3 regions of the Exiguobacterium sp. KKT215 genome follow, and region 2 is predicted to be linked to each of the others. Evidence: riboswitches for the same ligand, from Rfam matches in the RefSeq annotation. Region 2 holds a riboswitch; each other region holds the start of a gene.
What was found. Region 2 has a riboswitch for S-adenosylmethionine ahead of metK (methionine adenosyltransferase). Riboswitches for the same ligand answer to the same signal wherever they lie in the genome.
Positions count from the first base shown of each region.

Region 1: another riboswitch for S-adenosylmethionine. It lies ahead of msrA (peptide-methionine (S)-S-oxide reductase MsrA); the one in region 2 lies ahead of metK (methionine adenosyltransferase).
Region 3: another riboswitch for S-adenosylmethionine. It lies ahead of ACZ2GZ_RS07340 (MetQ/NlpA family ABC transporter substrate-binding protein); the one in region 2 lies ahead of metK (methionine adenosyltransferase).

Region 1 is NZ_CM145756.1:1,354,811-1,365,492, forward strand. It holds gene ACZ2GZ_RS07035 (HD domain-containing protein) at 1-44, shown strand, start outside; gene ACZ2GZ_RS07040 (sodium:calcium antiporter) at 253-1,254, shown strand; gene ACZ2GZ_RS07045 (bifunctional glycosyltransferase family 2/GtrA family protein) at 1,358-2,419, shown strand; gene ACZ2GZ_RS07050 (3'-5' exonuclease) at 2,463-3,029, opposite strand; gene ACZ2GZ_RS07055 (four-helix bundle copper-binding protein) at 3,095-3,427, opposite strand; tRNA gene ACZ2GZ_RS07060 (tRNA-Ala) at 3,541-3,613, opposite strand; gene ACZ2GZ_RS07065 (GRP family sugar transporter) at 3,748-4,611, shown strand; gene msrA (peptide-methionine (S)-S-oxide reductase MsrA) at 4,641-5,153, opposite strand; SAM riboswitch class I at 5,217-5,318, opposite strand; gene ACZ2GZ_RS07075 (hypothetical protein) at 5,363-5,524, opposite strand; gene ACZ2GZ_RS07080 (amidase family protein) at 5,636-7,039, shown strand; gene rlmN (dual-specificity RNA methyltransferase RlmN) at 7,109-8,170, shown strand; gene ACZ2GZ_RS07090 (SMP-30/gluconolactonase/LRE family protein) at 8,348-9,229, shown strand; gene ACZ2GZ_RS07095 (hypothetical protein) at 9,242-9,505, shown strand; gene ACZ2GZ_RS07100 (GTP-binding protein) at 9,610-10,682, shown strand, end outside.
Region 2 is NZ_CM145756.1:976,153-986,834, forward strand. It holds gene ACZ2GZ_RS05120 (Gfo/Idh/MocA family protein) at 1-720, shown strand, start outside; gene ACZ2GZ_RS05125 (iron-containing alcohol dehydrogenase) at 789-1,952, shown strand; gene ACZ2GZ_RS05130 (glucose-6-phosphate isomerase) at 2,059-3,411, shown strand; gene ytkD (RNA deprotection pyrophosphohydrolase) at 3,510-3,983, shown strand; gene ACZ2GZ_RS05140 (alpha/beta hydrolase family protein) at 3,964-4,719, shown strand; gene pckA (phosphoenolpyruvate carboxykinase (ATP)) at 4,754-6,325, opposite strand; SAM riboswitch class I at 6,641-6,760, shown strand; gene metK (methionine adenosyltransferase) at 6,893-8,101, shown strand; gene ACZ2GZ_RS05155 (hypothetical protein) at 8,141-8,638, opposite strand; gene ACZ2GZ_RS05160 (GNAT family N-acetyltransferase) at 8,803-9,273, shown strand; gene ACZ2GZ_RS05165 (alpha/beta fold hydrolase) at 9,363-10,079, shown strand; gene mnmM (tRNA 5-(aminomethyl)-2-thiouridylate-methyltransferase MnmM) at 10,112-10,682, opposite strand, start outside; gene mnmL (tRNA modification radical SAM protein MnmL/YtqA) at 10,638-10,682, opposite strand, start outside.
Region 3 is NZ_CM145756.1:1,407,919-1,418,600, forward strand. It holds gene ACZ2GZ_RS07330 (aminotransferase class I/II-fold pyridoxal phosphate-dependent enzyme) at 1-355, shown strand, start outside; gene ACZ2GZ_RS07335 (iron-containing alcohol dehydrogenase family protein) at 352-1,368, shown strand; SAM riboswitch class I at 1,409-1,513, shown strand; gene ACZ2GZ_RS07340 (MetQ/NlpA family ABC transporter substrate-binding protein) at 1,586-2,407, shown strand; gene ACZ2GZ_RS07345 (methionine ABC transporter ATP-binding protein) at 2,417-3,451, shown strand; gene ACZ2GZ_RS07350 (methionine ABC transporter permease) at 3,423-4,085, shown strand; gene ACZ2GZ_RS07355 (Spx/MgsR family RNA polymerase-binding regulatory protein) at 4,113-4,508, opposite strand; gene ACZ2GZ_RS07360 (DUF302 domain-containing protein) at 4,681-5,064, shown strand; gene ACZ2GZ_RS07365 (hypothetical protein) at 5,169-6,461, shown strand; gene ACZ2GZ_RS07370 (hypothetical protein) at 6,473-7,729, shown strand; gene ACZ2GZ_RS07375 (hypothetical protein) at 7,764-8,168, shown strand; gene ACZ2GZ_RS07380 (methyl-accepting chemotaxis protein) at 8,372-9,277, shown strand; gene ACZ2GZ_RS07385 (M48 family metallopeptidase) at 9,315-9,971, opposite strand; gene ACZ2GZ_RS07390 (MalY/PatB family protein) at 10,088-10,682, shown strand, end outside.

The sequences.
Region 1 (10,682 bases), 380 kb from region 2:
CGATGCCAGTCGATGACGTCGTCGCCCATTTAAGGTTCAATTGATTGTCAAATGACCTTCAATGTGATATATTCGTCGTGAACATAAGAGGGGGAGTAGCGACCACAACCGTGGTCGGTGGGTCGTCATTACGGTGCAATGCACTCGGTCCACCGAGCTTCTTACCAAGTCCGCAAGACCTTTTTATGGATGCTTTTTTGGCGTCCATAAAGAGGTCTTTTTGAATTCATGAAAAAGGGGAGACTTATTCAAATGGTATTTATTTATTTCATCTTGGCCGCAGCCATCACCGTTTACGCTGCCATGAAACTCTCGACTTACGCTGACGTCATCAGTGAGAAGTCGACGATGAGCGGGATGCTCGTCGGGACGGTATTGCTGGCCGGTGCGACATCGCTGCCGGAAGTGACGACGAGCGTCTCGGCCGTCATGATCAACAACCCGGATATCGCCATCGGGAACATGCTCGGATCGAACTTGTTCAACATTTTCATCTTGGCGATGTTCGATCTCTTCTATCGTCAGAAACGCTTGTTCAATGAAGCGAGCCGAGATCATCTCTATACGGCCGGTCTCGGGCTCATGTTGACGCTCGTCACGATGATTGCTCTCATCGTGCGCATCGATTTCACGATTCTCGGCATCGGAATTGACGCCTTGTTGATCGCGGTATTGTATGGGATCGGGATTTACTATATCGGAAAACGCCCGCAACAACCTGCCGTTGAGCGGGAAGCTGCCCACGAGGCGGTTCAAAAAGTCGGTGCCAGTGCGACGAGTTCGATCACGGTCAAACGTGCGATCGTCGGTTTCATCATCGCCGCACTCGTCATCATGGCGGCAGGGACGGCGCTATCTGTGTTAGGTGATCAAATCGCCGTCGTCACCGGCCTCGGTTCAAGCTTTGTCGGCAGTTTCTTGATTGCCGCGACGACTTCGCTTCCAGAGGCGGTATCGGTATTTGTCGCCTTGAAACTCCGTAACGTCAACTTGGCGTTCGGTTCGATTTTAGGAAGTAACGTCTTCAACATGCTCATTATCGCCATGTCAGACGTGTTTTACCGAAACGGCTCGATTTTGGCCGACGTAGCTGCGTCTCACTTGGTGACGGCAATCGGAATCACGATTTTGTCGGTGTTGGTCATGTATACGCTTCTTCGCAAAGATGTGACGTCGAAACTGCGTTACATCTTGCCATCGGCGCTTGTCGTGCTCGTCTACTTCGCTTCGTCTTACTTCATCTTCATCGGTTAATCTGGCACGGTGTCCTCCGAGACACCGTGTTTTTTTGTTTACCGCGGTCCGAGGAATCACTTTTCATCGTCTTGGGTATAGAAGGAGGGAAGGAGGGGTGGCGATGCAAATGCATTCCGTAGAACGTTTAGATGAGTATGTCGTTTTAATCCCAGCCTATAATCCGGATCAAGCGCTCGTCACACTTGTGCGCGAGCTGAAAGAGACGGGATTTGTCCATGTCATCGTCGTGAACGATGGGAGTGTCGAGCCATCCCAAACTGTCTTCGATGAGGTCGGGAAGTGGGTGACGACTGTTCTCGTCCATGAACGGAATCAAGGCAAGGGTGCGGCGTTGAAGACGGGGATTCGTCACGTCGTCGAACGATTCCCCGGTACGCATGGTGTCATCACCGTCGATGCGGACGGACAACATCTGCCGGAGGATGTAAAAAGCTTGTATGAAGCAGGGGTTCAACGGCCGCACCATCTGGTCATGGGATGTCGTGATTTTTCTGGTGCGCATATTCCGTTCCGAAGCCGATTCGGGAACCAGATGACACGTGGTGTCATGCTCGTCGGCAGCGGGCTTCGACTGAAAGACACCCAGACCGGTCTGCGGGCCGTTCCGTTGCGCTATGCGGAACAGTTGCTCGACGTGCCCGGGAACCGCTATGAGTTCGAGATGAACATGTTGACGTTCACGAAACGTTGGCAAGTCCCGATTCAACAGATTCCGATTCAAACCGTGTATGTGGCCGAGAACGCCTCATCCCATTTTCGCCCGGTCATCGACTCGATTCTGATTTATCGCATGTTTTTAGCCTATTCGTTATCCTCGGTCGCCTCATTTTTATTAGATATCGGCGCCTATGCCTTGTTCATCTTTTTATTGAATCCGTGGTTCGAGACGACTCATGTCTTGATTGCGACGGTATTGGCCCGCATCATCTCGTCCTTATTCAATTACGTGGTGAATCGAAAAGTCGTATTCGAGTCGAAAGCGAGACGGGCGATGCCGAAATACTTCGGTCTCGTCGGCTTGCAGATGGCGTTGTCGGCCGGTCTCGTCTATGTATTGTTCCTGTTGTTTCGGGACGGGGAAGTGTGGATTAAAGTGTTTGTCGACAGCCTTTTGTTCGTCGTCAGTTATTATGTCCAAAAAAGATGGATCTTTAAACGGTAACAGGCCAAGACGAGTGTCTTGGCCTGTCTGGCATGCATATGGTTCAATAGGCGAGCTTCCCGATCTTGACCGATGTATAGCGGTGCAGTTCACGCGGGTCATGTATCCCGGTCTTTTGCATCATGTCGCGCATGAGCAATGCGCAGACACGGGCATCTTCAGCCGCATCGTGATGGATGAACGGGACGTTCAAATATTCCGCCATCGTGTTCAGCTTGTGATTCGGCAGTCCAGGATACAGTTTTCTCGACAGCTTGACGGTACAGCCGTACTCGATCGTCGGAAACGTATATAAATCATATTTGGCGATCGCTTTCTTGAAAGCGCCCATATCAAATGAGGCATTGTGCGCCATGACGAGGTCGACATCCCGCAGCGTCGGATAGAGCTGTTCAAGCACCTCGGGTAAGGCTGGAGCGTCCCAGACGTCGCTCGGCCGGATGCCGTGGACGCGGATATTGCCTGCGTCAAAGTCTTCTTCTGGATTGACGAGTAGTTGGTTCGTCTCGATGATTTCACCGTCGACGAGTAGGCTCCAGCCGACAGAGCAGATGCTGCGACTATCGCGGTTGGCCGTCTCGACGTCGATGGCAAGAATTGAATGTGACATAATCGGTCCCTTTCTCATAAAACAAGTATAAAAAAAGTCTAACATATCGTTAGACTAAAAAGCGATTATGCGGCCACGAGGTTGCGACACGCCTCGGCACAGCGGAGACACGCTTCGGAACAACGTTGGCAATGGTCATGCAAATGGCGGCCACATTCGACGGCGCACGTGTCGCACACCTGGGCGCAGAGTGCAGCAATCGGTTTGGTGAAAGCCGAATCGGTCTCGAGCGCGTTCAAGGCGAGCGCACACACTTCCGAACATTCTTTCGTCAGCCGGATACACTCGGCGACCATCAATAAATCCTCTTCTTGTAAACATTTTGAGAAACAGTGATTGCTTGCCCGCATACAGTCGATGACGGCTAAAATGGTCTCTTCGACAGAGGCACGATCCATAGTAAGTCCCCCTTAGAATAATGATGTCTTACAATCATTACCCGCTACCAGGTGACTTAAACCGGGCGGAGACGCAAAAAAGTCACCCCTCAAATGAGTGGTGACTTCCATAATGGAGCATAGCGGGCTCGAACCGCTGACCTCCACGCTGCCAGCGTGGCGCTCTCCCAGCTGAGCTAATGCCCCGTTCGAAAATTATTATATCATCCTAGTAAAACATTTGGCAATGGGTATTTTTAAATTTTTTTGAACAAAGTTTAATCGGGCGTAAACGTGGGAAAATCATGGGTAATGTTATTCTACGAAAGCAGGTGTTATCTATGGAAATGATTTTACTCGCACTCTTACCTGCCTTGATGTGGGGGAGTATCCCACTCATCGTCTCGAAAGTCGGCGGCAAGCCGATTCAACAGTTAATCGGGACGACGATTGGGGCGATGGTGATGGCGGTCATCATCGCACTCGTCTTCAATCCGGAGTTCACGACGCTCGCAATCGTGACCGGCTTCATATCTGGTGTGTTCTGGGCACTCGGGCAATATTTACAGTTCCAGTCGTTCCAAATTTTAAGTGTATCGAAAGCGATGCCGATCAGCACCGGGATGCAACTCGTCGGGACGTCGTTGTTCGGGGTCATCGTGCTCGGCGATTGGAAGACGACGACCGAGTTGTGGCTCGGCTTTTCTGCGCTCGTGTTGATTATCATCGGGGCGGCACTGACGTCATACCAACAACAAAAAGATGGCGATAGCAGCAGCGCCTTGAAGAAAGGTTTGCTCGTCCTGCTCGTGTCGAGTATCGGTTATGTGACGTATGCCGTCTTGACGAACTATTTCGAGGTCGACGGCATCACGGCCATCTTGCCGCAGTCGGTCGGGATGTTCGTCGCGGCGCTCTTGTTCAGCCTGCGTGAGAAAGATGTGAAGAAGTTCGATCCGAAGACGTTCAAAAACATTTTGGCCGGTCTCGCTTGGGGGATCGGGAACTTCGGGCTGTTCGTGTCAAGCGGTGAAGTCGGCATCGCGACGTCATTCGCCTTGTCCCAATTGAACGTCGTCGTGGCGACGCTCGGCGGGATTTATCTATTGAAAGAAGAGAAGACGACGAAAGAACGTGTCTTCGTCTTTATGGGAATCGGGCTCATCGTCGTGGCCGGATTCATGCTCGGGATTGCCAAGAGCTAAAAAGACGGGTCAGACGACCCGTCTTTTGTTTACCAGGCTTGCTCGATGAATGCGTCGCGCCCAGATTTCTTCCGGTCCTCTTTATAGTGGGCCGGATTTTTTTTATGGAAGTCTTGATGATATTCCTCGGCCGGATAGAACGTGTCGGCCGGTAGAATCTTCGTGACAATCGGCTGTTTGAAGCGTCCGCTCGCCGCGAGCGCGTCGCGACTCTGTTCTGCTTTCACGCGTTGGTCTTCCGTATGATAGAAGATGGCCGGCGCATATTGGCTGCCGCGGTCTTGGAACTGGCCGCCGTCATCGGTCGGGTCGGTCTGAATCCAATACAGTTCGAGCAGTCGTTCATAAGCGAACAGCGTCGGGTCGAACGTGATCTCGACGACCTCATAGTGTCCCGTCGTCCCTGTCTTCACTTGTTCATACGTCGGGTCATTGACGTGACCTCCCGTATAACCGGATACGATTGACTCGATGCCAGGTTGTTCCTCGAACGGCGTCACCATGCACCAAAAACAGCCGCCTGCGAATGTTGCTTTTTCCATTAGTAATTCCCCCTCGATCAATTTCCAAAAAAAAGCGCCCATGTCATCGACATGAGCGCTCTGTCATATCGGCCAAGGCAAACTGCCTTGCTGGAAGTAGCACCTTGCCGAAGCAGGTTGCTGTGAAGTCATAGAGCCAGGTCTCTCGTTCACTCGAGATATCGATATGTAGTTGGTGAGAGCATCATACCATCAGATTTGAAGCGGCGTCAACGGTTTGGCTTGCGTCGAAGTTGGACCAAGGTGGCGCCGAGAATCAAGATGACGAGGACGATGGAGAGCGGTAGCGTATACGGGGCGTCCCCGGCATATAACTGTAAGAAGAACAAGGCAAAAACGGACAATAAGACGAGTACGTACGAACGGTTCATAGTAACCTCCCTTTTCTTTCAGTGTACCAAGTTACATATTCGTTGGCGAACGAAAACAGGAAATCATGTGGCGATAGCGAATACCATCGAGTGACCAAAGGAGGAATCTATATGACTGAACCAAACACATGTTTCGAACTCGATATCGAGACCGCCCATCGCGGATATAAAGAAGGAACGTTCACGGCGCGTGACGTGACGGCCTACTATTTGACCCGAATCGCCCAGTTGAACGATAAACTGAGAGCGGTCATTCAAGTGAACCCGGACGCCTTGTTCGAGGCCGAGGCGGCGGATCGCGCCTATCAACGAGGTGAGCGATTACCGTTGCTCGGCATCCCGGTGCTGATCAAAGACAATGTCGAGACGGCCGGATTGATGAAGACGACGGCCGGGGCCGTCGCCCTCGCGCATCACTTCGCCGGCCGGGACGCCCATCTCGTCCAAAGCTTGCGCGCGAGCGGGGCCATCATCCTCGGGAAAGCGAACTTGTCCGAATGGGCCAACTTTTTGACCGAGGGCATGCCAAACGGCTGGAGTGGGGTCGGTGGCCAGACGCTCAATCCGTATGGGGACAAGCTCGATGTCGGAGGGTCGAGTTCAGGTTCAGCGTCAGCGGTCGCAGCCAACTTGACGTTGCTCGCCGTCGGCAGCGAGACGAGCGGCTCGATTATCCACCCGAGCGTCCATAACGGAATCGTTGGCATCAAACCGACCGTCGGGTTGATTAGCCGCAGCGGCATCATTCCGATCTCCCGGTCGCAAGACACGGCCGGCCCGATGGCACGGACACTCCGGGATGCGGTGCTCGCCCTTGAGGCGATGGTCGGGGAAGATCCAGCTGACCCAGCGACGACGCATCTTCCGGCCGGTCCGCCTTACCGGACTTGTCTCGATGAGCGGCAAGCAGTCGGGATGCGTGTCGGCGTCGTCAAGACCGATCTGTCGGAAGAAGAGCAGGTGCTCTACGACGAAGCGATCGCATTGCTGAAACAGAGCGGCATCGAGATCGTCACCGTCGAACTGCCGACGAAAGCAGGGCTCGACCAAGGGGATATCCTGTACCATGAGTTCAAGCTCGGAGTCGAGGCGTATCTCGCCTCGACGACGCTCCCGTATGAGACGTTGTCGGATTTGATTAACTGGAACAACAGTCATCCGGAGACGATTCCGCACGGACAGAAGACGTTCGAGAAAGCGAACGAACAATCGGGCCGCTTGATTGAGGACGCCTATTTGACGCGCCGCCTCGACGACGTCTATCACGCCAAGACAGACGGCATCGACCGATTGTTGGCCGAGCAGGAACTTCATGCGCTCGTATTGCCGCATGACCACAATTATGACATGGCGGCGAAAGCCGGCCATCCGACTCTCACGATCCCGTATCGCTTGAAGGCGAGCGGGGCCCCGTTCGGTCTATCGTTCACCGGGACGAGCTATGCCGAACGCGACTTGATTCGTCTCGCCTATGCGTTCGAGCGTCACGTGACACGTCCCGTCCCACCGTTATAAGAACGTTGCACCGGTCGTCCACGTCCGCTACAATGGTACGTATGCGGATTGAAGAAAGGACAGATAGCAATGAAACCATCTATATACGGGCTGACATTCGATCAGCTGACGGAAGCGTGCGTCTCTTGGGGATACAGCGCCTTCCACGCTAGACAAATCTGGGACTCGCTCTATATCGACCGAGTCAAACACATCGAGGAGATCTCGGTACGGGCCGAGGTACGTGAGGCGCTCGCCGCCGAATACGTCATCTCGACGCAAGACCTGTTCGTCAAACAAGAAGCGGGCGACGGGACGGTCAAATTTTTACTTAAATTGCATGACGGACACTATATCGAGACGGTGCTCATGCGTCACAAATACGGACGTTCGGTCTGTGTGACGACGCAAGTCGGCTGCAACATCGGCTGTAGCTTCTGTGCGAGCGGCCTCTTGAAGAAGACGCGCGATTTGACGGCCGGCGAAGTCGTCGAACAGATCATGACCGTGCAACATTACTTGGATGAGGTCGGAGAAGGTGCCCGCGTCAGCCATATCGTCGTCATGGGAATCGGGGAACCGTTCGATAACTTCGATAACTTGATCGATTTCCTCCGTGTCGTCAAAGACGAGCGCGGACTCGCCATCGCACCGCGTAAAATCAACGTGTCGACGAGCGGTCTCGCCGACAAGATTTATAAGTTCGCGGACCTCGATCTTCGCATCAATTTGGCGCTGTCACTCCACGCCCCGAACGATGCGTTGCGGACGCAAATCATGAAAATCAACCGGGCGTTCCCGCTCGACAAGCTCATGCCGGCCATCCGGTATTACGTCGAGAAGACGAACAAACGGATCACGTTCGAATATATTCTTTTATCGAAAGTGAACGATTTGCCGGAGCACGCCGAGGAACTCGCCGACTTGATTGACGATATTAAAGACAAGTCATACGTCAACTTGATTCCGTACAATCCGGTCAACGAGCATATTCAGTATGAGCGGAGCACGTCTGAGGACATCATGGCGTTTTACGACGTCTTGAAGAAGCGGGGCATCAATACCGGTGTCCGCCTCGAGCACGGGACTGATATCGATGCGGCCTGTGGCCAGTTGCGCAGCAAGCATATGAATGTCGAAGGCGCAAAATGACAGAGACTCCTTGAATCTCCTGATTCAAGGAGTTTTTTTGTCTTCTGCCCTAGATGGATTGCCGGCCTGGTTCAGTATTTTTCGTCCGAGCGGTTGCTATTTTGGGAAATGTTGAATAGAGAGTGCCCCCTCAGGGAATAGTCACTTGAAATCAATGTAGAGAGTGGAGGCAATTCAATGGAGACAGTAAACGCTGCGTTATGGATTCGAGTTCGAAATACGCTTGGGGAAGGCCCGTGTTGGGATGCGGAACTGAAACGCTTCTATTGGGTCGATATCGAGGGACATACACTTTGGTGGTACGATGAGAAAGAAGATGAACTGTCGTCGTTCGATATGGGACAACAGATCGGGTTCGCGGTCCCGAAAGTGACGGACGGCGTCGTCGTCGGCTTGAAAGACGGAATCTATGAGTGGGACGAGACGTCAAAAGAGCTCGATAAAATCGTCGAACTCGACGACCCGGAAGAAAAGCTCCGCTTCAATGACGGAAAAGCCGACCCGTACGGCCGCATCTTCGCCGGCACGCTCCATCTTGAAGACGAGGCGGAACAAGCGACGCTATACCGGTTGAATCGCGACGGCACGACCGAGGTCATGTTGAGCGAGTTGACATTATCGAACGGACTGACATGGTCACCCGACCATTCGACGTTCTATCATATCGATACACCGACCGAGACGGTCCGTAAATACGCCTTTGACTTGAAGACGGGAACGCTCGGCGAAGGGGAGGCCATCATCGATTTCACCGTCGAGGAAGGATTCCCGGACGGCATGACGTCCGATGAGGAAGGGTTCTTATGGATTGCACACTTTGCTGGCGGCCGCGTCTCGCGCTGGAACCCGGAGACGGGTGAAAAAGTGCTCGAGGTGCTCGTGCCGGCCCCGAACGTCACATCGTGTTGTTTTGTCGGCGACGAATTGAACCAACTCGCCATCACGACGGCTCGTGAAGGGATGGATGACGAGGCGCTCAAAGCCCATCCGGACGCAGGGTCGGTTTTTAAAATCGATACAGACGTGAAAGGGATGCCGCTCTATCGGTTTGGACGATAAGGAGGTAAAGAGATGGTGAAGCGATTGCTCGTTCGTGCAGGCATCGGTTTGGCACTCGCGGCAGTGGCCCGGGTCGGGATTCAAAAACTATTGGATGCGAACCGGGAAGACGACCACACGTATTTGAATCCGCGCTGGGATGAGGCCCCGAGTGTCGATGCCGATAAGGATGAGGATGAGGTCGGTCTGACGCAGCTCGATTCGATTTATCGGGCCGAGTGGCAGGCGAACACGTATCCCCGCTCCGAGGCGGAACGCAAGGCGTTGGAAGAATAGGGAAAGGAACACGTCCGGGAACGGGCGTGTTTTTTTTCTTGACAAGACAATGGTGACCCGTCATTATCTAAAAAGTAATGATTACGATTTAGGAGTGGGGATACATGAAACGAATTCCAATCACGGTGCTGTCCGGTTATTTAGGGAGCGGCAAGACGACGTTGATGAATCATCTGTTGAACAATCGGTCCGGCAAGAAATATGCGGTCATCGTCAACGACATGAGCGAGTTGAACATCGACGAACGATTGATCGAGCAGAACGGCTTCTCGCGGACGGACGAAAAATTGGTCGAGCTATTGAACGGCTGCATCTGTTGCACGCTCCGTGAGGACCTGCTCGAAGCGGTACAGGAGATCACGAACGACCGTGAGCTCGACGGGATTATCATCGAGTCATCTGGCATCTCAGAACCGATTCCGGTCGCCCAAACGTTTACATACGCCGATGACGCCCTTGGCATCGACTTGACGAGCCGTGTCTATATCGATGCGATGGTGACGGTCGTCGATGCGTATCGGTTCTTGAAAGATTTCAACTCGGGCGAGTCGCTTCATGAACGGAAGCAGGCCATCGATGAGACGGACGTCCGCGAAGTCGTCGACCTGCTTGTCGACCAAATCGAGTTCGCGGACATCATCGTCTTGAACAAGGCGGACCGCGTGACCGAGACAGAACTCGGTGAGATGGCCGGGCTGTTGAAGGCGCTCAATCCAACCGCCAAACTGTTGACGTCAGTTTACGCGAACGTGGAGTTGACGGAGCTGTTGGACGTCAATCTTTTCGATTTCGAGCAGGCGATGCACGCCGCCGGCTGGATTCAAGAACTAGAGGCCGAGACACACACACCAGAGACGGAGGAATACGGCATCAGTTCGTTCGTCTATCGCCGCCGCCGTCCGTTTCATCCGGAGCGGCTCCACGCCTGGATCGAGGCGTTCCCGGATCAAGTCGTCCGCGCCAAAGGTTTCTTATGGATCGCCTCCCGGAACGACATCGCCTGCCTGTTCTCGCAAGCGGGGTACGCATCGACGCTCGAACACGCGGGACGTTGGCTCGCGACGCTGCCGGAGGAAGAGCGGAGTCTCATGTTCACGGCAGAACCTGAGCTCGCCGCCGACTACGTCGAGCCGAACGGGGACCGTCAGACGGAGCTCGTCTTGATCGGGCAGCGGAT
Region 2 (10,682 bases):
CCGCCGGCCATCTCGGCTTACGAGGCGAACGAGATGCTAGAAGCGGCCAGACGAGCTGAGCGAACCCTTCATTATGGCTTCCATTACCGGCATCGGTCGGATACCCAACTATTGAAGCGGATGATCGAGGCGGGTGAACTCGGACACATCTATGCCGCGACCGCGCTCGCCCTTCGGCGCCGTGGCATCCCGGGATGGGGCGTGTTCACGAATAAAGAGTTGCAGGGCGGCGGCGCACTGCTCGATATCGGGGTGCATATGCTCGACCTTGCCCTCTATTTGATGGATTATCCGAAGCCGGTCGATGTGGTCGGTCACGTCGGTCAATATCTCGGAACACGACCTGGTGTCGGGCTGATGGGCGATTGGGACGCGGACGCGTTTTCGGTCGAAGACACGGCGCGGGCGATGGTCACGTTCGATAATGGGGCATCCTTGTTCTTAGACGCGAGTTTCATGGCCAACGTCGACGCGGCGGACACGATGCGGGTCGAACTGCGTGGAACGAACGGTGGCGCGTCGCTGTTCCCACTCGTCATCCATACGGAAGAGCACGGGGCGTTGTTCGATAAGACACCGGCTCACCTCGCGCTCGAAGACCCGTATGCGAGACAGATTCACACGTTTCTCGAGGCGTGTCGTCAGGAGCCGTCGTACCAGCAAGCGGAACAGGCGGTGACGCTCCATACAATCATCGACCGCATCTACGCTCAGGCCTGATTGCTTTTCAATCACAAAAAACAGGGTATATAGTGTAGGTGTTACATATTTTCGAAGGAGGATGAATTATGCACAACTTTGAATACAAAAACCCGACGAAACTTATTTTCGGGACTCATCAAATCGAAAAACTCGCGAGCGAGTTACAGGCGCTTGACGCCAAGAAAGTGATGCTCGTCTATGGAGGCGGGAGCATCAAAAAGAACGGCACGTACGAAGAAGTCGTGGCCGAGTTAAACAATGCTGGGATCGATTACGTCGACTTCTCAGGCGTCGAGCCGAACCCGCGCATCGAGACGGTACGTCGCGCGGTCAAACAAGCACGCGAAGAGAACATCGACGCGTTGCTCGCGGTTGGCGGTGGTTCGGTCATCGATTGTACGAAACTCATCTCGGCGGCCATCCCGTATGAAGGCGATGCTTGGGATATCGTGCTTCGCGACCACATCCCGACAGAAGCGGTCCCGTTCGGTACGGTGCTCACGCTAGCGGCGACTGGTTCTGAAATGAACTCGGGCTCGGTCATCACGAACTGGGAGACGCAAGAGAAATATGGTTGGGGTCACCCGCTCGTCTATCCGACGTTCTCGATTCTCGATCCGCGTTATACGGTATCGGTACCGAAAGATCAAACGATTTACGGTATCGTCGACATGATGAGCCATTGCTTCGAGCAATACTTCCACCCGAACCATGCGCCGGTCCAAGAGCGTATGACGGAAGGTGTGTTGAAAGCGGTCGTCGAATCGGCACCGAAACTCGTCAATGACTTGGAGAACGTCGACTTGCGCGCCATCATCTTGTTCGCCGGAACAATCGCCTTGAACGGTGTGCTCCAAATGGGCGCCTCGGGCGACTGGGCGTCACACAACATCGAGCATGCGGTCTCGGCTGTCCATGACATTCCACACGCAGGCGGACTCGCAATCTTGTTCCCGCGCTGGATGGAGCATGTGCTTGAAGAAGACAACGCTGCTCGATTTGCACGCCTCGGGACGGAAGTGTTCAACGTTGAACCGGCCAGTAACGATCTTGAGACGGCGAAACGGACGATTGCAGCTGTCCGCGCCTTCTTCGACGAGCTCGGTGCACCAAGCTCACTCCGTGACTATGACATCGATGAATCGACATTTGACGCCATCCTCGACTCGGCGATGAAACGAGGCGCATTCGGTCGCTTCCGTACGCTCGAACGTGAAGACGTCGCAGCGATTCTTGAACTGAGCAAATAAGGCGATTTCATGCCTATTTTGCAATAATGATTGAACGAATCCGACGTTTCCGTTTATGATGGGTCATGTATGGCTCTTCAATGAGCGATTTAAAGGAGGAAATGACATGTCAACAGTACGTTTCGATTATTCAAACGCCCTGTCTTTCGTCGGGGAACATGAAGTCGATCAATTGCAAGAAACCGTGAAAGCAATGCATTCGGTCATTCATGACCGCAGTGGGGCAGGTAGCGATTTCCTTGGGTGGGTCGACCTTCCAACAAACTACGATACGGATGAGTTTGCTCGCATCAAAGCGGCTGCGGAACGAATCCGTGAAAATTCGGACGTCCTCGTCGTCGTCGGAATCGGTGGATCATACCTCGGCGCACGCGCGGCAATCGAGATGCTCCAACATTCATTCTTCAACGTGTTATCTAAGGAAGAACGCAACGCACCACAAGTCTTCTTCGCCGGCCACAACATCTCGTCGACATACTTGACGGAGTTGCTCCAAGTGCTCGAAGGCAAGGACGTCTCAGTCAACGTCATCTCGAAATCGGGAACGACGACTGAACCGGCCATCGCGTTCCGTGTCCTCAAACAGTTCATGGAAGACAAGTATGGTCAAGATGGCGCACGTGAACGCATTTATGCGACGACAGACCGTGCCCGTGGCGCCTTGAAGACGCTCGCGGATGCAGAAGGCTACGAGACGTTCGTGATTCCAGATGACGTTGGAGGTCGTTTCTCGGTGCTCACACCGGTCGGACTCCTTCCGATCGCGGCAGCAGGCATCGACATCGACGCCCTCATGGAAGGTGCACGCGATGCCCAAACGGCTTACTCGTCTCCGAACTTGGCGGAAAACGAAGCGTACCAGTACGCGGTCGTCCGTAACGCTTTATATGCGAAAGGCAAGTCGATCGAGTTGCTCGTCAACTACGAACCAGCCTTGCATTACGTATCGGAGTGGTGGAAACAGCTTTATGGCGAGTCAGAAGGGAAAGACAACAAAGGGATTTTCCCGGCGGCAGTCGACTTCTCGACGGATCTCCACTCGATGGGACAATACATTCAGGAAGGTCGTCGTGACTTGTTCGAGACGGTTATCCGTGTCACGAACGTCCGTCACGCGATGAACGTGCCGGAAGATTCACAAGACCTCGATGGCTTGAACTTCCTCGCTGGTGAGACGATTCAATTCGTCAACGACAAGGCAGCTGAAGGAACACTCCTCGCCCACACGGACGGAGAAGTCCCGAACCTCGTCGTCGAATTGCCAGAGATGACGCCGTACCACCTCGGTTACTTGTTCTACTTCTTCGAGAAGGCATGCGCGATGAGCGGATACATCCTCGGAGTGAATCCGTTCAACCAACCAGGCGTTGAAGCGTATAAAGCGAACATGTTCGCGTTGCTTGGAAAACCAGGTTACGAAGAGCAAAAAGCTGAGCTTGAAAAGCGCTTGAACCAATAATTTTGAGTAGGTCCGCTCCGGCGGGCCTATTTTTTTGTTTGAAACTAGTGGAAGACAAGGTAAAGTGAGAGTAGACAGGGGAAAGAAAGGGATGGACTATGTTGACATTCACGGACTACTATCACAATAAAGTCGAGTTGAGCTTTGCGCACTATCCATTTTCGGATACACCGCTCCACGTCTGGGTCGTCGCTCGCTTTGAAAATCAATGGGTGCTGACGAAGCACAAGCAGCGCGGGCTCGAGTTTCCGGGTGGGAAAGTCGAACCCGGCGAACACGAGGATGACGCCGCGATTCGGGAAGTGTATGAAGAGACGGGCGGTGTCGTGAAGACGCTCCATTATCTCGGCCAATATCGCGTGCTTGGGCGTGGCGACACGGTCATTAAAAATATTTATTTCGCCGAAATCGAACGTTTCGACGATCATCCGGCGGTCGACGAGACCGATGGGGCCGTCCTTATGAAGGAATTGCCGACGAATCTGCTCCGGAACAATCGGTACAGCTTCATGATGAAAGACCGGGTGCTCCCGGAAACGATGAAGGTGCTCTATGAAAAACAATTGGTTTGACAAGGTCGAGGTCCTGCCGCCGTACGCCGGTTATCCGGTCCATCGTGGCTGGTATGCGACGCGTGACGGTGAGGACGTCGTCGCCTATACGATCACACCGAAACGGCCGAACGGACATGTCCTGTTCTATCTGCGCGGCGGAACAGGACGCATCGGGGATGTGCGTTTGCCCCGGTTGATGCAGTTCGCTGCCAAAGGTTTTCACGTCGTGGCGCCCGTTTACCGGGGTAACCATGGCGGGAGCGGGAAAGAGGACTTCGGCGGCGCCGATCTAGAGGACGTCCTGTCTCTCTACGATCGTGTCCGTCGAACGGATACGTTCATTCATGCCCTTGGTTTCTCGCGCGGGGGCATGATGGCGTTGTCGCTCGCCGCGGAACGACCGCTCACGTCCGTCACGTCATGGGCGGGTGTGACCAATCTCGAGTGGACGTATGAAGAACAGCGTTCGATGCGGAAGATGTTGCGCCGTATGACCGGGGGCGACCCGGAAGCGGCCCGTGCCGCTTATGTTGAGCGCTCGCCGCTCTACAAGGAATGGGATGCACCGACGTTGTTGATTCACGGCACCGATGATGAACAAGTCCGCCTGCGCCATGCGACGGCGGTAGCGGAACGGATGGGGGAGCGGGCCGAACTTTGGGTCGTCCCGTTCGCCCATCAACTCCCGTTTTGGGAAAAATGGAAGACGACCGATGCGGCGATGGAATGGATGCTCGCCAACTCAAAAAAATGAGACGCTGCCGAATCGGCAATCGTCTCATTTTTCGTTATACGATGATTGGTCCGGCCGCAACGACCGCCTCACTCGCTTTCGTGAATCGTTTGAAATTGTCCTGGAACTTCCGGGCGAGCGCCGTTGCTTCGGCATCGTAGCGCGCTCCGTCTTTCCATGTGTCCCGCGGATTGAGCACGTCGCCTGGCACGCCGTCAATGTGGCGTGGAATCTCGACATTGAAAATGTCGTGGCGCGTCGTCTCGACGTCACGCAATTTGCCGTTGACCGCCGCGTTCACCATCGCCCGTGTATAGGCGAGCTTCATCCGTGATCCTTCTCCGTACGCGCCGCCGGTCCAACCCGTGTTGACGAGATAGACGTCGACGTCGTGCTTCTCAATCAGCGTACCGAGCATGTCCGCATAGCGCTCCGGTGCGAGCGGCAAGAACGGTGACCCGAAGCAGGTCGAGAACGTCGCCTGTGGTTCAGTGACGCCGCGCTCCGTGCCGGCGAGTTTTGACGTATACCCTGACAAGAAGTGGTACATCGCCTGCTCTTTCGTCAATTTGCTGATTGGAGGCAATACCCCGTATGCATCGGCCGTCAAGAAGACGATCGTGTTCGGATGACCGGCCCGTGACGGAAGCATCGCGTTATCGATGAATTGAATCGGATAGGCGGCCCGTGTGTTCTCGGTGAGCGAGATATTCTTATAATCCGGTGCCCGGTTCTCGTCTAAGACGACGTTCTCAATCAATGAGCCGAAACGGATGGCATCGTAGATTTCCGGCTCGTTCTCGCGCGACAAATTGATCGTCTTCGCGTAGCAACCGCCCTCGATATTGAAGACGCCGTCGGGTGACCAACCGTGCTCGTCATCCCCAATCAAATGGCGTTCCGGGTCGGCCGACAGTGTCGTCTTCCCAGTTCCCGATAGACCGAAGAAAAGGGCCGTCTCGCCGGCGTCCGATACGTTCGCCGAGCAGTGCATCGATAACACATGTTGTTCCGGCAACAGGAAGTTCATGACCGAGAAAATCGATTTTTTAATCTCGCCGCCGTATTCTGTTCCCCCGATCAGAATGGTCCGCTTGGCGAATGAGACGAGAATGAACGTTTCGGAGTTCGTCCCGTCGATGACTGGATCGGCCTTATAACTCGGTGCATAGATGACCGTGAAGGGCTCGAAGGCACCTTTCGTCGGCCATTCACGCAAGAACAACTGTTTGGCGAACAAATTGTGCCACGCGTATTCCGTGATGGCACGGACCGGGAGCGTATAGTGCTCGTCTGCCCCCGCAGACGCCTCGAGATAATAGAGCTTGTCTTTCGTTTCGAGGTGCGTCAACACTTTGTCGAGTAGCGCGGTGAACTTCTCTTCCGCGATCGGTTGGTTGACTGGACCCCAGTCTACTAAATGATTGCTGACTTCATCTTGCACGACGAATTTGTCTTTCGGTGACCGTCCTGTGAATTTCCCAGTACTGACCGATAAAGCCCCGTCTTTCGTCAGTACGCCCTCACCGTTGCGAATGGCTTCTTCCACCAGTTCTGGAACCGTCAAGTTCCGCATCATGTCGGCACCTTTAATTAATTCTTCGATTTTCAGGAGCGTTGTCGCCATCCTGAATCCCACCTTTCCCCTAAATAGATGTGGATGAAATCCGCATACTTCCGCGTTTAATCAGTATGACGTTTTTATTATATGTGACATACTAATCAAAAACAAGCATTTTTTACCCTTTAAAGTAAGCGCTTTCTTACATTGTCATTCTAACATATTCTGTATCAGGTCATAGTACAAAAACCAAAACGGACAAAAAAATGTTTGATATTTCACAAACATAACTATTTGACCGTTTGTGAAAAGTTTGACGAATTCGGTCGATACGCTTGACAGAACGGGGTGTCATTTATATGATGGTCTTCGTAACGGATACTCTTATTCTGAGCGGTGGAGGGAACAAGGCCCTACGAAGCCCAGCAACCGTCCGAGTTTTCATTGTTATTCGGAAAAGGTGCTATCCTGAAGCGAAGCGTAAGCTTCGAACGATAAGAGGGTAAGGAAGAACGATTCAACCTTTCCCATTTGAACATGGCGAGAGGTTTTTTTCATTACCGTCCCAAAGCAACGCGTAAGGGGAACGAGTACCGTCCACACATCACCCTTTATTATAGGAGGTTTTTCGAAATGGCAAACTTGAACCGTCGACTTTTCACTTCGGAGTCCGTCACGGAAGGACATCCGGATAAAATTTGTGACCAAATCTCAGATGCGATTTTGGATGCAATTTTAGCTGAAGATCCAAACGCCCGCGTTGCGGCTGAGACGTCTGTCACAACAGGTCTCGTGCTCGTAGCAGGTGAAATCACAACATCAACTTACGTGGATATCCCGAAAGTTGTTCGTGAAACTGTTCGTGAGATCGGCTACACACGTGCGAAATATGGTTTCGATGCAGAGACTTGTGCTGTCCTCACATCGATCGATGAGCAATCGGTAGACATCGCGCAAGGTGTTGACCAAGCGCTCGAAGCTCGTGAAGGACAAATGACTGAAGAAGAAATCGATGCAATCGGTGCTGGTGACCAAGGTCTCATGTTCGGTTACGCAACAAAAGAGACGCCGGAACTCATGCCGCTCCCGATTTCACTCGCTCACAAATTGTCACGTCGTTTGGCAGAAGTTCGTAAGAACGGCACGCTCGCTTACCTTCGCCCAGACGGTAAGACACAAGTGACAGTCGAATACGACGAAGCGAACAACCCAGTTCGCATCGACACAATCGTCATCTCGACACAACACGCGGAAGACATCACGCTCGAGCAAATCCAAGCTGATTTGAAAGAGCACGTCATCGATGCAGTCATCCCGGCTGAACTCATCGACGCGGACACGAAATACTTCATCAACCCGACTGGCCGCTTCGTAATCGGTGGACCACAAGGGGATGCAGGTCTCACAGGACGCAAAATCATCGTCGATACGTACGGTGGATACGCTCGTCACGGCGGCGGCGCGTTCTCAGGTAAAGATCCTACCAAAGTTGACCGTTCAGCAGCGTATGCAGCTCGTTACGTGGCGAAAAACCTCGTTGCAGCGGGACTTGCTGACAAAGCAGAAGTTCAACTTGCTTACGCAATCGGTGTTGCTCACCCGGTATCGATCGCGGTTGATACGTTCGGCACAGGCAAATTGAGCGAGACTGAGCTCGTCGAACTCATTCGTGAGAACTTCGACCTCCGTCCGGCCGGCATCATCAAGATGCTCGACCTTCGTCGCCCAATCTACAAGCAGACAGCAGCTTACGGCCACTTCGGTCGTACAGACGTTGAACTCCCATGGGAGCAAACGGACAAAGCGGCAGTGCTCGAAGAAGGCGCGAAACGTTTCGCATAAGCATAGAAAAACGACCTTTCACTCGAAAGGTCGTTTTTTTTAGGCTTGCGGCTTGTCTTCAGTTGTTGAGTTCTCTTTGCCAAGTGCCGTATCTTTCGCTTCGACGACTTTCTCGCCAATCGATTGTAAATCCGATTTCGCTTCTTGTGCCGTCCCGACGACTTTGTTCACGTCTTGTTTGACCGTGTCGACTTCACCGGCGACTTTTTCATAGACGTTTTGCACGTCGGTCGCGACGTCTTGAATGACCTCGGTCGCTGCTTTCACTTGACCGATGACTTGTGACGCCGTTCCGGCCGGGTCTTGTTTGACCGTGTCGACGAGACCGCCGACCGATGACTTCGCGCTCGAGAACGATTGTTTCGTGTTCTCACGGTTTGACGTGCTAAGTAAGGCGAGTAGGCCGCCGACGAGGGCGCCGAGGAGCATCCCGGTCACGACTGTGATTTTTGGGCCTCCTGTGTTCGTCTGTTCAAACTGACGGTTCGGATGATTGGCTTGCTCGACTTGTGGATCGTGTTGTAGTTTCGGTTCCATGGTAACACTCCTTTTTATAAGTTGGCATTGATACTCTTATACCCGACACAAAATGGAAAATAACGTCTTCCTTCATTTCGACATCAAAAAGTAATGAACGGGCAGGATATTTTTTTGCCGATGGGGAATGTTACTACTAGATTGGCCAAAAGGGGGATGCCGTTATGAAGATTCGAGAAGCCGTGCCAGAAGATGCCGCCACCATCCGCGACATTGCGCTCGCGACGGTCAGTGAACGAGACGAGGTTCGTTCGAAAGTAATGGAACGCGCCTATCAACAAGAAGAGATCGTCCGCGCCATCAGTTCAAGCGAGGAAGCGAAAGAGCAGTTGTTCATTGTCGGTGAGGCCGAAGGCGACGTCATCGGCTTCTATCACGCCATCGACCGCGGGGACACATGGGAAGTACTCCGTCTCTATCTTCATCCGGCTCATCACCGCCAAGGCCTAGGGACGGCACTGTTGTCGCATCTACGGGAACGGAAAGTCCAACCGATCGAGCTGTACGTCGAAAGCTCGAACGAGCAAGCCATCGCTTTTTTGAGTCATGAGGCGTTCATCGAACTGAATCGAATCCAAGAAGAAGTATACGATCAACCGATGGAACTGATTCATTTACGGTACGACCCGCGCTAAGACCCTAGACGGATTTTCAACCAAACATCAGTCTCGGCTGATGTTTTTTGTTAGTATAAAGATATGTGATAACAAAATGAGGTGACAGCATGGCTTATGAAGAAGAATCACGAAAAGGGGTCATCGTGATCGTGTATCCGCTCCAGTTCACGTCGCGTTTGAGTGAGGCGTTTTTAGGACGGTTGCGGGACGAGTATGAAGTCCTCGTCGTGACCGGCCAGACGGTCGGTTTGACGGCGGAAGACCATAAATTGTTAATCAAGAACACGTTACGTGAGGCGAGTCAGTACAAGCTGCCGATTCACGTCATCGCGTTCAGTCTCGGGGCGTTGTTGACGAACCGCTTGCTCCAGGAATATGACGTGCCGCTCGGCAGTCTGACGTACATCTCACCGCTGTTCGACTGGCATCCGTCCCGCCAAATCGGCGGACTGAAACAAGTCGTGGCCAGTGCGGTCGACCGTTTCCGTCCTGACCTTCCGCTCGGCATGATGACGTTCATGGGTGGCGGGGAAGAGTCGTCGCGCTTCGGGGAGATCACGTACGGTCAATACCGTGAAATCGAAGAGGAAATCGTCGAGCATCAAGAAGAGAAGAAACATCTGCCGCGTCTGCCGCTCGCTTGTTTCTACGCACCGGACGATCGCTTCGCCGATGTGAAATTGACACTCAACGTCTGCCGGAAAATCGGCGGCGACCAAGTGTATATTCGTCGGCTCGAAGGGTTCCCGCACTTCGGCTATGAACGATTGAATACGAAGTTCGCGGAGACGCTCATCACGTTTTATGAATTGATTCGAGAATGAAATCAGGCGACTCGCATGAGTCGCCTGTTTTTTTATGCTCGTTTTTCAATCGCCACGATGAACGGGGGATGATTGATTTGATTGATGAAGCCGTAACGGAGGACGCCGGCCCGTTTTTGATCGATTGATTCGACATAGGCTAGCACTTCGTCGCGCTCGACTTTGCCGCTCTCATGGCCGTGATAGATGACGACGACGATGACGCCGCCGACGGCCATGACATCGAGCAGTTGCTCGAGGGCGTCGATGGTCGTATTGCCGGTCGTCGTGACCGACTTGTCGCTTCCCGGTAAATAGCCGAGATTGAACACGGCCGCTGTGATTGGGCGTGTCTCGTCTGCCACGATGTCCCGGACCGTGTCGTGGCTATCATGAATGACGGTGACACGGTCCGTCAATGTTGCTTCCTCGATACGAGTCCGTGTTGCCTCGACCGCCGCGGCTTGAACGTCGAACGCATAGACATGTCCCGTCGCTTCGACGAGTTCGGCTAAAAACAATGTGTCGTGCCCGTTGCCGGCCGTCATATCGATGGCGACGGCACCTGGCGTCACATGTTCACGAAGTAGGTATTTCGCGAACGGTAAAACTCTCATTAATCCC
Region 3 (10,682 bases), 430 kb from region 2:
CCAGGCGGCGGCTGTCGCTGCGCTCGAGGCGCCCCGTACCATTCGCGATGACTTGGCACGACTGTACGAGGCACGGCGTGATCGCCTGATTGACGGGTTGAACCGGGCCGGCTGGGCCGTCGAACCGCCGGAAGGCTCGTTCTTCGTCTGGGCGAAAGTGCCTGAGGGTGATGCCAAGTCGTTCTCGCGGAAACTGCTGCATGAAGCCGGTGTCGCCGTCACCCCGGGCTATTTCTTCGGTTCGGAAGGGAACGGATACGTCCGCTTCGGTCTCGTCTCACCGGAACCGAAGATTGACGAGGCCGTCGAACGAATCGAGCGGTTGTTTGCCGCCTATGAGGAGGTGCGCGCATGATTCGTCAGGCCGTCCTTGAATATGACCACGCCGATGACGCGCTCGATCGTCTTGATGACTTAGTCGACGGCCGCCGTGCCCACGTCCTGCACGGTCAGAAAGGGTATGACGTCGTCCGAGCCATCTTTCCGGCCATCGCGGACTATCCGGCAACAAGGTTCAGCGGGGAGTGCACGGACTCGGAAGTCAAACGGCTCAAACCGTTGGACGCCGACGTGTTAATCGCCGTCGGAGGCGGCAAGCTCGTCGATACGGCCAAACTCGTCGCCTATCAACGGAACGTCCCGCTCATCGTCGTCCCAACGCTCGCCTCGAACTGTGCGGCGTTCACACCGCTCAGCGTCGTCTATCAGGAGGACGGGAGCTACGACCGCTACGACATGTTCCGCGTCGTCATCGAACGGGTCATCGTTGACTCACGGGTCATCTCGCGCTCACCATATGAATACTTTCGGGCAGGTGTCATCGACACGGTCGCGAAGTTTTACGAGGCCCGTTATTTGAGTGGTGACAGCTCAGCTGACGCCGGCGTCAACACCGGACTCGTCTTGGCCGAGCAGTGCGGGCGTCTCGTCGAACTTGAATTGAGCGAGCACGCTTTTGAGTCGTATAGTGACGACGTCCGCTTCGCGGTCGATCACGTGCTCGCTATCGGCGGCGCCGTCGGTGGATTTGGTGACGCCGGGACACGCGTCGCCGTGGGCCATGCGGTCCATAATGCGCTCAGCCGCTTCGAGTCGACCCACTCATTCTTGCACGGAGACAAGGTCGGCTTCGGCCTGATCGTCCAAGAGCGCTTGCGGCGCTCGGCCGATGCTCCGTATTTGGAAGCTTGGTTGAAACGGTTCGGTGCCCCGACGACGCTCGAGACGCTCGGGGTCGGATTTGAGCATATCCCGGTCCTCGTCGACTCCGTCATGACGGAGACCGAGCTGCAACAGTTGCCGGAACCGCTCGATAAAGACTTTTTGAAAATAATTTTTGAAAATTTACAATTATCTATTTACAATTAAAAGAATTAAAAGTAAGATGATAACAACTTAATAGACCGATTGCTTATCAAGAGTGGTGGAGGGACTGGCCCTGTGAAACCCAGCAACCAGATCGTAATGATCATGGTGCTAATTCCAACAGACGAAATCGTCTGGGAGATGAGCGTGTCCGACTTTGACTTGTCGTGCCCGCCACTCTGAATGAGTAGCGGGCTTTCATTTTGGAGGAGGAAAACAAATGAACATCAAACAGAAAACAGTACTTGCAGGAACATCACTACTCGCCGCCATCGCGCTCTCAGCATGCGGACAATCGGACGCGAGCGAGGCGCTCAGCACGGAGTCGCTCACGATTGGCGTCACGGGCGGGCCGCACCAACAGATCGCCGAGAAAGTGAAAGAACTCGCGGCCGAAGACGGCCTCGAACTCGATATCAAAGTGTTCAACGACTATAATACGCCGAACACGGCGCTCGCCGAGGGTAGCCTCGACGTGAACAGTTATCAGACGCTCTCATTCCTAGAACTGCAAAAGTCCGATAAAGGCTATAAAATCGACGACGTGTTCAAGACCGTCGCTTTCCCGATGGGTCTCTACTCAGAGAAATTGACCGACATCGAGGACTTGAAAGAAGGTGACAAGGTCGCCGTCCCGAACGACCCGGCGAACGAGCTACGCGCGCTCCGTCTCTATGAGACAGCGGGACTCATCACGCTCAAAGAAGGATTGACAGACAAGGCGACAAAACGTGACATCGCCGAGAACCCGCTCAACCTTGAATTCATCGAACTCGAGGCGTCGCAGCTCCCGACCCAGCTCCCGGAAGTCGCACTCGCTGCCATCAACACGAACTTCGCGATGGGTGCCGGCCTGTCGATCAACGAGGACGCCTTGTTCCATGAAGACACGGTCGACAACCCGTATCCGAACTACGTCGTCGTCCGTACCGACAACAAGGATGACGAAGTCGTCGCGACGCTCAAATCGTATTATCACTCGGACGAGGTCCGGACGTTCATCGAAGAGACGTTCGACGGCTCAATCGTCCCGGCGTTTTAAGGAGGGCCTATGATCGCACTTAAAGGAATCACGAAGACGTTCACGGTAAATAAAGGTGCTGTCACCGCACTCGACGACGTCTCGCTCACCATCGAGAAAGGCGAGATCTTCGGCATCATCGGCCGAAGCGGGGCAGGAAAGAGCACGCTCATCCGCATGATCAACCTGCTCGAACGCCCGACGTCGGGCCAGGTCGAAATCGAAGGACAGGACGTCACGAAGCTCGACAAACGAGGGCTCTCGAAGCTACGTCATCGCATCGGGATGATCTTCCAACATTACAACCTGCTCAAGACGGCGACCGTCGAAGAGAACGTCGCCATCCCGCTCCGTCTCGAAGGACTCGATAAGCGGATAATCCGCGAACGCGTCGACAAGTACCTCGACATCGTCGGATTGACGGATCATCGGAAACATTATCCGGAGCAACTTTCGGGCGGACAGAAGCAACGTGTCGCCATCGCCCGCGCCCTCGCACATGAGCCGGACATCCTGCTCAGCGACGAGGCGACGAGCGCGCTCGACCCGGAGACGACCGAGTCGATTCTCGACCTGCTTCTCGACATCAATCGCGAGCTCGGGCTGACGATTTTCTTGATCACCCACGAGATGGAAGTCATCGAGCGCATCTGCGACCGGGTCGCGGTCATCGAGGCCGGCCGGATCATCGAAGAAGGGGACGTGCTCGACGTGTTCTCGGACCCGCAGCATGCGACGACGCGCAAGTTCTTGAAGACGAACCTCGATGTCCCGAAAGAGGTCGTCGAAGAATTGAGCACGCACGGGACGCTCGTCAACTTGTCGTTCATCGGCCATCAAAGTGAACAGGCCGTGCTCGCCCAATTGACGAAACGGTTCGGCTTGCTGCCGAATATCATCGGGGGCGGCATCAAAAAGCTTAAAGGTGGTCTCGTCGGTAATCTACTCGTCCATTTGGACGGCGATGAGGGCCAGACCGACCAAGCCGTCCGCTTCTTAGAAGCGAGTGGTGTGAAAGTGAAGGAGGTGACGAACCATGCTTCAGTTTTGGGAAAATTGGGGTGACTTGATTTGGACGGGGACGATTCAGACGCTCACGATGACCGGCATCGCGCTCGTCATCTCGACGTTGATCGGACTGCCGCTCGGGACGCTACTCGTCTTGACGCGACCGCACGGGCGGCTCGCCAACCGTTATTTCTACGGCATCTTGTCGAGTGTCATCAACGTCGTCCGTTCGATCCCATTCATCATTCTCTTATTCTTCATCCTCCCGTTCACCCGTTTCATCATGGGAACAACGATCGGCGTCCAAGGCGTGCTGTTGCCGCTCATCGTGTTCACGGCGCCGTATATCGCGCGGCTCATGGAGTCGGCGCTGCTCGAGGTCGACCGCGGGGTCGTCGAGGCATATGAAGCGATGGGCATCTCGACCCGGAAAATCATCTGGTACGTGTTGATCCGGGAGGCCCGCTCTTCAATCGTGCTCGGTTTGACGATTGCGACGATCGGTTTGATCGGGGCGACCGCGATGGCAGGACTCGTCGGGGCCGGTGGACTCGGCGATATCGCCTATCAATACGGGCATCTCCGATTCGAGCCGGAGGTCATGTACGTGACCATCTTCGTCTTGATTCTACTCGTCCAATCGATTCAATCGTTCGGAAACCGCTTGGCGGCCCGACTCAAGAAGGCATAAGAAAAGAGCTCTGCTTCGGCAGGGCTCTTACTTGTTATCGAGCAATCGTTTCAATTCGGCAATGCGGTCATGGCGCGGGATGAACGTACGAATCTCTTTCTCGCTGAACCCGATTTGAATTCGATTGTCGTCGACGACGATCGGACTCTTCAAAATCTGGGGATGCGACGCCACGAAGCTGTACAGCTCGCGGAGCGACATCTCATCAAGTTGATCCGCCGCTTGTTTGTACACGCTCTTTTGAACGGACAACAGGTCGGTCGTCCCGTTCTCGGTGAGGCGGAGCATGTCTTTGAACTCGGTGAACGACATCCCTTGGTCGGTCAATTTCTTCTCGATGAACGGGATGTTCTGCTCACGTAACCAATCGATCGTCTTACGGGAAGAACTGCAGCTTGTATGTGTGAATACGGTGACCGTCACGGCAACCACTTCTCCTTTACGTAAGTATGGACTCCTTTATTTTCTCTCATACATACGTGACGGACATCGAATATGTTTCAAATCACATATACTTTTTTCGACCGAACAGACGATTTGTCGGTCCTCACTTGGGGTACAAGACGAGAGAGACTACATCATAGGAGGGGTTCACATGTTTGATTACACGGTCAAGACCGATCAGACGGTCGAAGCGGTCGTCGAGAAGCTGAAAACGACGCTCAAAGAGGAAGAGTTCGGGGTGCTCTGGGACTTCAATTTGAGTGAGACGCTCGAAGAGAAAGGTCAAGCGATTGATGGGGACTACCGCATCCTCGAAGTGTGCAATCCAAAAGAAGCGAAAAAAGTCATCACGGCGCACCGGGAAGGCGGTTATTTCCTCCCATGCAAGCTCGCCGTCTTCACGAAAGACGGGTCGACCCATGTCGGGATGCCGAAGCCGACGAAACTGATCGAACTGATCGAGGATGAGTCGCTCCAAGCTGTGGCACGCGATGTCGAGATGAGATTGACCCGAGCCATCGATAAAACTGTGTAACGGTCATTGAACCCGTCCAGGTCGTCGGACGGGTTTTTTCGTGTTCCCTCCTAAAGTAATATAATGGTAAAATTGGTACAAATAAATGGTGAGGGGCGGATGATTTGAAAAAGTTAGTCGGTTTATTTGTACTATCCACAGGCTTATTGGTTGGTTGCGGTGGGGAAAAGCCGGACGTCGTAAACTTGTCTTACGTCGACGCGCATTGGACCGTCAGCAAGTATGCCAAGGAGGAGTTGATTTCCCTTCATTCAGCCGACGAGACGCTTGAAGCCTGTAGCGGTGAGTTGACGACCGAGCTGGAAGGCGACTTGATCGTGTTCGATACGATCGTGGCGAACCGCTATCCGATGACGGACACGGGTGAGGAGTATGCGTTCAAGGCTGTATCGTATTTGAAAGGGGATGAGAATTATGTGCTTTGTCGTGATATGGCCTCGAACCGCTTCTTGGCGGAAGTGATCGAGTCGTTCCCTGACGATGTGGACGTATCAGCAGGGACACCGATCGGTCGTTATCCAGTCGTCGGGCCGGCCGATAAGTCCGCCAAAACCACCTTACGGGATGCCGATGAATTGAACGAGTCAGGCAACCCGATTGAACCGTTCCTCGAAACGCTCGTCGCCTTTTCCCCGGCTCTGTACGGTGAGATTGAAGTAGAAATCGGGGGAATGCCGAGTCCATATCCGTTGTTCTCGTTCGATCCGTCGATGGCCAGCATGAAAGACATCAAAGTAGCGATCGGTTACGACACGATTACTGAGAAACCGTATTTGCTGCTCATGTTTGCGGACCTTTATTTCTCGGTGACTCCACTCGAGTCGATGATTGACCAAACCGCAGAAGGGCTTACATATGAAGCGTTGAGCGTCGAGCGCCTCCCCCTCGAGACGGAGCTCATCCCGGACCAGACTTATCCATTGTATGAGTTCACCTATACTCGTGACGGAAAAGTCGTCAATGAGACGATGACGTTCACATACCGCACCTCTGACTTATTATCGACAGCGGAACGAAAGCAGCTCGAGACACACCCCGACGAAGACTACATGCCACTTGTGGTCGGTCCACTCGTTTATCTTCATCAACAGCCGTTCAACCCGGAATCTCCGTTGTCATACCCGGTTCTTTTAAAAGCAGCGGGGAACGATATGGATGACCTCGTCCAAGCAATCGATTCCGCTGAACCGACGAAGCGTCAAGGTGATGAAGGCGACTATCCGCTTCTAACAATCGTCGATGGACACAAGGGACAAGAGTTCGAGGTGACGTATAAACAGCGCTCGAAAAAGATGGATATTTACGTGACCGACCGCTCGACCGACGAGACGTACAAACTGACGAGCGAAGGGGCCGAGACGTTCTTGTCCTACTTCCCTGACTTGAAGAAGAAATGAGTGGCTTGAACATGAAGAAACGAGCGTTGATGTCATTGTCACTGTTATGGTTGACGGCAGGCTGCTCGGAAGACGTGGACGTCGTCCGCTATGGCCATATCGAGGAGCACTGGCAAGCCGAACGGGTTACGTTGAACAGTCAAGAGCCTGTAGTGGATGCCGAAACAATTTTGAACCAATGTGAAGACAAGGAACGACTGACCGAACTATATGGAGAGACGTTTTCAATCCTCGGGATGGCGTATGCGACCCGGGCCCCGCTTATGAATGATGACTATTATGGATATAGTTTTAATGAAGTGACCTATGTCGAGGGGGATACAATCTATGCGCTCTGTAAATCAGACCGGATGGACGGGATGGAAGGGTACGGGGCCGTCGAGCTTGCAGAAAGACCTGCCTACTTGAAAGACGAGGTCGGCACGGAGATTTCGTTCCTTCCGACCGTCCATATCGCGACCGCAAATGAACGGGCTGCGTTACATAAGCCGGACGCCTTCTATGACAATGGACAAGACATGGAACCGTATCCGGTCACACTTATGAGGATTTCGCCTGGATTTAGCGGCACGGTTGAGATTGGGATTGAAGAAGGGGGCTACTTTAACCCATTCTTCCACTTTTTGCCGAACCTTAGACCGTCCGATGTGTTTATCGCATTAGGACGAGATAAGGCCACGAACATGCCTCATCTGCTCCAGTCTTATGGTGGAGACAAGGCTCGCTATTCCTCCTCCATTTTACAAGATGCCGATTTGCTCAACGGGGCTGACAGTTTAACCTTCCGTCGAATCCATAACGGTGGCACGATGGAACCGATGACACCTTATCCGCTATATGACCTCACGATTGACGTGGACGGACAAAACGTAACAAAAACCGTGTCGATGCGCTATCGAACGAGCCCTCTCCTTACAGATCCTGCAGATCTAGACGAGATAGCGGTCGCTTACCTCCATCAGTATCCGTATCACCGGGAAGTCCCGCTCCCTTACCCTGATGCGGTGAACGTGAGCGGAAAAGCGTATGACCGATTGGTCGAAGCCCTCGAGACCGCGCGCCCGTCGACGAAGAGTGGTGATACGAAAGACTATAAGTATTTGACGCTGTTGCACGGGAATCTCGGTCAACAGTTCGATGTCAGTTACCAGCAACGGTCGAAGAAAGTCGATGTCTTCGTGAAAGACGTGAAGTCCGGGGAAGTGTTCAAACTGTCGAGCGCTGGGGCGGAGACGTTCCAAGAGTTATTCCCACAGGCTTTCGAATGAACGGATTGGTTGTAAATCGAGGAGGAATGTTCTGTTGAAACGCATGTTAGTTGGATATGTCATCTGCGCGGGACTGTTGCTTGGAGGTTGTGCGAGTAGCGAGGAAGACGTGGATCCGTCTCGTATCGAGTACCAAACGATACATGCTGATGGGGAATACGGGCCGACACGCACCATTACCGACGCTGAGACGAATGCCGAGCTTGATCGAACGACGGAGGAAGTCGAGTGGGAAGACCAGCCCGTCCCGATCGAGCGGGAACCGGATGTGAAAGCGACGTTCGTGTTCACGCCGAACGATGCGCCAGAACGTTCACTCGACTTCGGAATTTGGTACGAAGAACAGATAATCGGCGGCATCGATCCAAAGGACAGCCGGGGTGAACTCACGGCCGACCAAGTCACGCTGTTCAAATCAATATTCGATGACCAGGAATGATAGGGGACCCGTGCATGGCACGGGTCCTTTGTTCATGGACTTAGCAGTGAACCAACTGGAAAACACTTCAAATTCAAGATATTGACTCGATTTCAAAAACCGACGCTATTCAGGACTTTTCGCACAGGGTACACTAGAATTCCGCTACATTCCAGGAATAAAGCACTAAAGGAAATCGAGAAAAGAAGGTAGGAATAATCGGAATGGAACTGACAAAGATTGCTAGCCTCTCATCCCCTGAGGTGCTCCGTGCCCTCGAGGCCAACGTGGCGATGATCCGATTCGACCGTCAACGACGCGTCGTCGATGTGAACGACCTCTTCGCCAAGGCAATGAAATATAAACGTGACGAAATGATCGGGATGCACCATCACTTGTTCTGCACGCCAAGTTTCGTCAGCAGTCCGGACTATCAAGCGTTTTGGAACAAGCTGTTCGACGGCTTCAGTTCGGCCGACAAAATCGAGCGCATCGACGCCCGCGGTGATTCAATTTGGCTCGAAGCGACCTATATGCCAATCTATGAACAGGATGAAGTCGTCGGCGTCGTCAAAATCGCCTCCGACATCACGAGTCGCCAACAGACGATCGAAGAATACGCGCGCTCGTTCCGTGACATGGCCGCTAATCTTGACGACCGGGCCCGGCGTGGCATGGAAGAGAGTCAACAGTTGAAACGGACGATCGAACGCCTTGATGCGGACTCGAATCAAAACTTGAAAACGCTCACGAACTTGCAAGAGCAGGCCGCCGAGATCACGAAAATCGCTAGCACAATCAAGGAAATTGCCGCCCAGACGAACTTGTTGTCGCTCAACGCCGCCATCGAGGCCGCACGGGCAGGTGAGCACGGTCTCGGCTTCAACGTCGTCGCGACCGAGGTCCGGAACCTGTCACGTCTCGTCGAACGCGCCGTCATCGAAGTGCGCGCGAACACGGACGGGATGAACAAAGAGCTCGTCTCAATCGTCGACGGCGTATCCCGCTCCAGTACAGACATTCAAGAGAGTGTCCGCATCATGGAACAGACGCTTGAGCGGTTCGAGCATATCGAACAGTCGGCCGAATCGCTGAACGGCACAGCCGAGCGGTTCACTTCCGCCATTTAAAAAACCAATCGGACATGCCTCCTGACAAGGGACACGTTCAATTGGTTTTTTTGATTTGCAGCGTATGGCCATGCTGTTTCAACCAGGCCATCGCGCCGGCGACGTTTGGATACACTGACGCAAGCTTCGACCAGAACGCTTTCGAGTGGTCGAAATGAACGAGATGGACCCATTCGTGGGCGATGACATAATCCATGACGTCCTGCGGGGCGAGCATGAGCCGGACGTTGATTGAGATCGTCCCGGTCGAGCTGCATGACCCCCAGCGCGTCTTTTGGTGGCCGATGCGGATTCGTTCCGCCTTCACACCGAGTTGACGTTCATAGTGGGGGGACCATTCCATCACATAAGCGAGGGCCCGTTCTCGAAGCCAGACCTCGTACGCTTTCCGAAGCGATGACTCGTCCCACGCCGCGGGACAGTAAAAGTTTTCGCCGTCGAAGCGGAACCTTGTCTCGGTATTGCTTTTGACGAGCGGAAACGTTTCTCCGTGCAAAAGCAGTCTGTCGGCTGGTAAGACGTCACGCTTGGGCAGTGCCGCGAGGCGATCTTCGATCCAGCCGGCATGTTCCGTCAATATTGTCTCGACGACTCGGTTCGGGAGCCTAGCTGGAATCCGCAGCTCGATGCCGTCCGGCGTCACGAAGAAAGCCGCCCGTTTCCGGCGTTTATGGCGGATGACGGTCACGGTCATCGGGTTCACCTCCTTGAAGTATCTCGGTCGATTATAGCCGACGCGTCTCGAATCCGCCATCGTTTTGCGGACTCGAACGCTCGTTTTTTGTTACAGTAGGAGTAGGAGGGATGAACATGAAATCAATCTTACATCAATCGCTTGACCGGACGGGAACAGATTCGGTGAAATGGGACGGCCTCGACCGCTGGTTCCACGTCAAGGACGACGTCTTGCCGCTGTGGGTCGCAGACATCGATATCCGCACGGCACCGTCCATCTCGGAGGCGCTGACGGCACGGGCCGCGACAGGAGAGTTCGGGTACACATTGTTCTCGAGAGAGGCGCAAGCAGCCGTGAGTTCTTGGTATGACCGTCGTCACGGGCTCAAGGTCGATGCCGATCACGTCTTGTTCTCCAGTGGCGTCGTACCGGGATTGACGCATATCGTCGAGGCGTTGACGGAGGAAGGGGATGGGGTCGTCATCCAGTCGCCCGTCTATCCGCCATTTCATGAACTGGTCACCGGGTTGAAACGGGAGTTGCTCGACGCTCCGCTCCGTCAAGTCGATGGTCGCTACGAGATGGACTTTGACGCGCTCGAGACACAGATGCAGAAGGCGAAGTTGTTCTTGCTCTGCTCGCCGCACAACCCGGTCGGACGGGTATGGACCGAGTCCGATCTGAAGCAAGTCGTCGAGCTGGCACGTCGCCATGACGTCATCCTCGTCG